2 regions of the Limosilactobacillus agrestimuris genome follow, and region 2 is predicted to be linked to the other one. Evidence: a T-box and tRNA genes for the amino acid it is inferred to sense, from the RefSeq annotation. Region 2 holds a T-box; the other holds one or more tRNA genes.
The links. A T-box is a leader RNA that pairs with one kind of tRNA and senses whether it is charged. The one in region 2 lies ahead of tyrS (tyrosine--tRNA ligase), so its partner is inferred to be a tRNA-Tyr.

Region 1 (3,424 bases), on a different contig from region 2:
TCTAAAAAATAACATGAGGGACTTTGATTAATTGTGTGAAGACGAGTGTTTAAACATGTTTTTCTCATCAAAAATTTATTTTTGAATTGACGACTACCAAATAGACGCCTATAATGGTTATATTCTGAAATTTTAATGTGAAAGTTTCTTAATTTAATTAACTTTTACACCTAATTTATCTCCTGAAGATATTATTTGGAGGAATTATATGAGTAAAGAGAAAAACTTGGATACAGCCTTCTTCGGGCAGCCAAGAGGACTATCTACACTGTTCTTCACTGAAATGTGGGAACGGTTTAGTTACTACGGAATGCGGGCAATCCTGTTATTCTACATGTACTACGCTGTCACTAAGGGTGGTTTGGGCATGGACCAAGCCACTGCTGCTTCAATCATGGCGATCTATGGTTCGTTAGTTTACCTCTCGAGTGTTGTTGGTGGTTGGCTTTCTGACCGTGTTTGGGGCTCTCGTAAGACCGTCTTTATCGGTGGTGTGCTAATTATGTTTGGGCACATTGCCTTATCATTACCAGCCGGTGTTACAGCCTTATATATTTCAATCGCATTAATCGTTGCCGGGACTGGTTTATTAAAGCCAAACGTTTCTGAAATGGTTGGTGGTTTGTATGGTCCCGATGATGAACGGCGTGATTCTGGATTTAGTATGTTTGTTTTCGGGATTAACCTGGGTGCCGCTGTTGCTCCATGGGCTGTTCCGTGGGCTGCTAATGGTTTTGGCCTTCATTTATTTGGTAACGAAATGAACTTCCACGCTGGCTTCTCACTTGCTGCAATCGGAATGTTCTTTGGTTTACTTCAATACACTTTGGATGGTCGAAAGTACCTTTCAAAGGACAGCTTATATCCTAACGACCCGATCGAAAAAGATGATTTACGGCCAATTATTATTTGGACTTGTGTTGGGGTAGCTGTATTAGTTGTTGTTCTTGGTTTGTTAGCTGCAATAGGCCAACTTAACATTAACAACATTATCAACATCATTACCTTTATTGCGATTGCATTACCAATCTACTACTTCATTATGATGTTGAATTCAAAGAAGGTTACTAAGCCTGAAAAGTCACGGGTTCTTGCTTATATCCCACTTTTCATTGCTGCGGCAATCTTCTGGGCAATTGAAGAATCAGGTTCAGTTGTTTTAGCATTGTTTGCTGAACAACGGACAGTTCTTCACATTGGTAGTTGGCACTTTGCTGCTGCTAACTTCCAGACTTTGAACCCATTATTCATTATGCTTTTAACACCAGTATTCGTTGCCCTTTGGGATCACTGGAAGGGTCAACCAAGTGCTCCTGGCAAGTTCTCCGCTGGTCTTGTCTTTGCCGGATTATCCTATATTCTCATGGCATTACCAGGGATGATGTTTGGGACAGCAGGACGGGTTAGTCCATTCTGGCTTGTTGGTTCATGGTTCATTGTTGAAATTGGTGAAATGTTAATCTCACCAATCGGTTTGTCAGTAACCACCAAGCTTGCACCTAAAGCGTTTAAGTCACAAATGATGAGTATGTGGTTCTTAGCCGATTCAGCTGGTCAAGCTGTTAACGCTCAAATTGTTAAGTACTACTCATCCGCAACTGAAGTTCCATACTTCATTGCTGTGGGGCTTGTAAGCATTGTCTTCGGAATTATTCTGATGTTCTTCGTTAAAAAGATCCATGAATTAATGGACGGAGTAGATTAATAATAGCTTGAAGCTGAGAAAAAACGATTTTGTTTTCTCGGCTTCTTATTTTTTAAAATTTTTCTTCAAAAAGTCCTTGCAATTTTAGCTAAAGTTCGATATTATAATAAACGTTGATTGTTACTTATAACTTTCACGTTGTGATGGAGGAGTAGCGAAGTCTGGCTAAACGCGACGGTCTGTAAAACCGTTCCTTCGGGTTCGGCGGTTCGAATCCACCCTCCTCCACTTTTATTATTGGGCTATAGCCAAGCGGTAAGGCAACGGTTTTTGGTACCGTCATGCGCTGGTTCGAATCCAGCTAGCCCAACTGCTTAAGTCACCAACTGTTTGGTTGGTGGCTTTTTTGTTTATCAAGAAACTATGCAAAGGAGAAATTACAATGCCTAAACAAGGGCAGTTTGCAAAGTCAAGTCGACTAAAACAATTAAACCAGTTTAAAGTAAAAAAGCATTCTCACCAGTCTGCAATCGATGATAATCAATTCGTTGACTATGTCGTTTTACGATTTAATCTAACAAGTAAGAAGAAATTAGCAAAGAAGATTCAAGAGAGTAATCAACGATTTTTAATTGAAATTTTGGACACTTGTCAGGAGCAACGTTTAGATTTAGAAAGTGCCATTCCAGATCTACTTAAAAAGTTAAATAGTCGTGTTCCTTGGCAATTTTACCGTCAATTAATTGATGGTTGGGAAGACCTCCAACATTTTATTCAACGTGAGGTCCCTAGTGTTCCACTGAAACAACAAATTCTTGTTTCGGGAACAATTAGTAAAGAAGAGTTAACTAAAATGATTGCGGAAGAACTAGCAACTAAGGCAACTGCTATGACGTTTTTGAACCGGCCAATAAATAACCAAATTCGAGAATTAACGCGACAACGACTTCTTCAAACCATTTACAAAAATGGTCAAATTAACTGGCAGCAGATTGCAATCTTGTTTAAGCCATTTCCATTAGCAATTGATCCAGGACTAGATCAGGGAACTAAGGAGTGGCTAATGGCACTAGAAAAATCCTAATTAACGCAAAGATAAATAAGATGGTCGAGTTGATAGCCTTCACTCTTAGATAATGTTAAAATGAGTGGTTGTAATAACAAAATTGAGGGATTGTCTGAGGTATAAAAAGAGAAATTCTTATGGTTGATACAATTATTCATTTTATGGTTCATAACCAAGTTTTTACCTTATTTATCTGTATGGCCCTAGGTTTTGCAATTGGGGATTATAAAATTGGGGGTAAATTTAGCATTGGTGCAACCGTGGCCACACTGGTTGTTACTTTAATTGTTGGCCAGATCGGAGCGTTTCCACGAGATGAGATGTTGGGAACGATCTTCTTTGGTGCCTTCATGTTTTCAGTGGGCTACCGGATTGGACCACAGATGCTAACCAGTTTAAAAATCTTTGGTTCGCGAATCTTGATTATCAGTATTTTTTGGTTGGTAACGGCTTTCCTTGTTTCGTGGGGGTTGTTTGTTGCATTCCATATTGGACCAGGAGTTGCATCAGGAATTATTGCTGGTTCACTAACCCAATCATCCACTGTTGCTAGCTCATTACGGACAATTGGTTCTCTGCCAGTTAGTAGTGCAGTCAGGTCAACGTATGAAGCACAGTTGCCAGTTGCCTATGCATTAACCTATGTTTTTGGAACGTTAGGTGTTATCATTTTTCTTCGTGATGTTGCACCAAAACTTTTGGGAATCAAGGTA
Region 2 (3,424 bases):
AAATAAAAATGTTTGACTGAACAATTGCAAATTTCTTTGCTCCCTCAACAGGAACTATACTATACATTCTTTTTTTCTTTTCGTCAACAATAAATATGAAATATTTTTCATACATTATCAACATTGCCGAACAATTATGATAATTTCCACTAAATAGTTAACAAATAATAGTGTAAAATGAAAAGTGCTCGTCAAATCCATGACATGAGCACTCACAAACAGAACAATTTAATTTTAAAATTATTTTACACGAACCAGGAAGTAGCGCTTCTTACCACGGCGAACAATTACGAACTTCCCATCAAAGTGACTGTTAGGATCAATTTCCGCATCTACATCTGTTACTTTTTCACCGTTAATATGAATTGCACCATTCTCGACATCCTGACGTGCCTGACGACGTGATGGTTCAATCTTTGTATCGTCAACTAACCAGAGAATGATATTCTTCTTTTCATTAGTTACCTCTACAGAAGGAACATTGCTAAAGGCTTGTTCAATCTCCTCAGTGGTTAAGTCAGCAACATCCCCAGAGAACAATGCTTTTGTAATCCGTTGTGCTTCAGCTAACCCTTCTTCACCATGAACAAACTTAGTAACTTCTTCAGCTAAGCGACGTTGAGCTTCACGCTTCCACGGCTCCTTCTTAACCTTTTCTGCCAACTCATCAATTTCATCTTTAGATAAGAAGGTGAAGTATTTAAGGTATTTAACAACATCACGGTCATCTTGATTAATCCAGAATTGGTAGAACTCGTATGGTGAAGTCTTCTTTGGATCAAGCCAAATAGCACCACCAGCAGTCTTACCAAACTTTGTCCCGTCAGCCTTAAGCATCAACGGAATCGTCAAGCCATATACCTTTGCATCTGGTCCTTCTACCTTATGAATTAAATCGATCCCAGCAGTAATGTTTCCCCATTGATCGGAACCACCAATTTCAAGTTGAACATTATTATTTTGGTAAAGGTGCAGAAAATCAACCGCTTGAAGAATTTGATAGGTAAACTCAGTAAAGGAAATTCCTGAAGCAAGTCGACTAGCAACAACTTCCTTATTTAACATGGTATTAACATTAAAGAGCTTCCCAAAGTCACGTAAGAAGTCAATCATGGTAAAGTTCTTTAACCAAGTATAGTTATCAACAATAGTGAAGTTTTCAGTGCCGAAGAGTTTCTTCATCTGTTCGGTCAATGCCTTCTTATTATGTTCCAATTGAGATTCAGTTTGAAGAGTCCGTTCAGTCTTCCGGCCAGATGGATCACCAATTGCACCAGTCCCACCACCGATAATAATTACCGGGTGATGTCCAGCAAGTTGGAACCGTTTCAAAATCATAAATGGGATCAAGTGACCAATATGGAGACTGTCCCCTGTTGGATCTGTTCCACAGTATAAGCCGATGTTTTTATTTTCAGTTAATTCCTTTAGTGCTTCCTTATCAGTGGTTTGGTTAATCGCACCACGCCATTCGAGTTCATCAATAATGTTCATTAATATCTGCCTCCTAATATAATGGATTAAAAAAATCCCCAACTTCATAACGAAGTCAGGGACGATTTACCGCGTTACCACCTTGAATTGTAACTACTTTAAGTAATTACCTCTCTAGTCGATAACGAGACGATCCGTTCATAATTGAAAAGCTCAGTAAGTGTAATTCGTCAGCTAACCTTGTCAGGTTTCCAGCAACCACCTGATCTCTAGATGACTGATTAGTCGACTACTAAATTACCTCAATGCCTTTATTTGTTGCCGTTATTGTACCGAGATAAGTAACCCTTTGTCAAGCTAAAAGAGGCCGGTGGAAAAGTGTTTTTCCATCAGCCTCTAATTTAATAATTATTTACTTTTCTTGTTTCTGTTTATTTTGCTTAGCCTTATCTTTTTTCGTCTTCTTTGGTGTGTAGACTTCATGAACATAAGCTTCCCCAGTTAATTCAGCAACTGGTTTGAATGTTCCGGCAAAGTCTTCATCAAGATTAGCAGTCTTCTTTGCTTCTTCATAGTAAAGAGCACCACTGGCGAAAATTACTGGCAAGTAAGCTGCAAAGCCAAGGATCATCAATAATAATCCAACATATACTAATGGGTACGTTGCAGTGTAGATTCCCCAGTAAGCTAAAGCACCGAAGATTACTTCCCAGATAACCATTGGGATGAAAATAACTACAAGCATAATTAACAAGTAGTTCCACTTCCGGCCACCCATAAACCGTCGACTAGCAGTTAGGGCATAACGCATTGATTGACCAAGAAATTGTGGTTGACGATCACGGTAAAGGAAGTTTGCCTGTGAATACTCAATCCCTTTCCATGCCATCACAATATCATTTAAAATCCGGCAAACAATTACTAAGGCTTGGTTCTTAGCAACAAGGCCACCGATAATATCTAATGGTAGGCTCCAGAGGAATACAAACAAACCTGTATAAAGGATGATTCGCCATAATTGATTCTTCCGCAAGTGCTTGTAATGCATCCATACTGAACCAGCACTCACAATTTGTTCAGGATGACGAACCTTATCTTGATAATTAAATTGTGCAGCGGTAGTAAAGAATGAATAGAAGAATGACAATGCAATTAGAATAATGATTGCAATCAGCAATTCAAGCAATGCCAACCCAATTGCTGCAGGTGATGCCATCCCATACATAATCATCATCATGGCCATTCCCATTGAACTCAAAATTCCCTGGGCAAAGTAACCAACGATAAATGATAACGCAAGGAAAATAATCATTACTCCGCCGAGTGGCCACATTGACGCTTGGTAATGTGGCTTAACCAGTCCCTTCAAGTCATGAATAAACTGCTTTAAGGACAAATGATAACGTTTCTTCATTTAATACTCTCTCCAATTATTTCAGAATATATTTTTCATCATAACATAAAAAGAACAAAGCTCAATTTTCAAGTCGCTTTTTTCATAAAAAATTCATAAAGGCCCTTAGCATTCGAATCTTCAAACACTAAAGGCCATTTTCTTCGTTAACTCATCTTTGTACTACTATAAATTTGACTCAGTCGCCTAAGGATAAAGAAAACAATAATTCCTTCTAACGGCCAAGTAATAACTTCTTTGGGTAAGCGAATAAGCAAAAGGGCCCAAAATGTTCTTCCGGTACTTCCGGAATTTAGACTCATAATATAAATCCAAAGAGTCGTAAAAACAACGTTAGTAATCAAGATTTGAAAGAATTCATATACTAACGCCCGTTGCCACGTAATTTTCTGGTTATACAGGAACATCCCGGCAAGTACTCCAGAAGCGAAGGCCGAAAGTGTAAAGCCAGGGAAAAAGGCTGTTCCTGAATTAAGAATGGTATTACTGATAATATCATTAACTACCATCGCCCAACCACCAATCCATGGTCCAAGATAATAACCGATCAATGCGGTAGCAATAAAGCCAAAGCCA

Region 1: it has a tRNA-Tyr gene. The T-box ahead of tyrS (tyrosine--tRNA ligase) is inferred to sense a tRNA for this amino acid. The anticodon was not compared.

The regions. Positions count from the first base shown of each region.
Region 1 covers NZ_CALPCW010000014.1:36,815-40,238, reverse strand. The annotation lists gene NFR46_RS08335 (peptide MFS transporter) at 209-1,705, shown strand; tRNA gene NFR46_RS08330 (tRNA-Tyr) at 1,851-1,933, shown strand; tRNA gene NFR46_RS08325 (tRNA-Gln) at 1,944-2,015, shown strand; gene NFR46_RS08320 (hypothetical protein) at 2,088-2,729, shown strand; gene NFR46_RS08315 (aspartate-alanine antiporter-like transporter) at 2,849-3,424, shown strand, end outside.
Region 2 covers NZ_CALPCW010000002.1:674-4,097, forward strand. The annotation lists gene NFR46_RS01715 (hypothetical protein) at 1-115, opposite strand, end outside; gene tyrS (tyrosine--tRNA ligase) at 241-1,494, opposite strand; T-box leader at 1,549-1,749, opposite strand; gene NFR46_RS01725 (hypothetical protein) at 1,847-2,848, opposite strand; gene NFR46_RS01730 (folate family ECF transporter S component) at 2,995-3,424, opposite strand, start outside.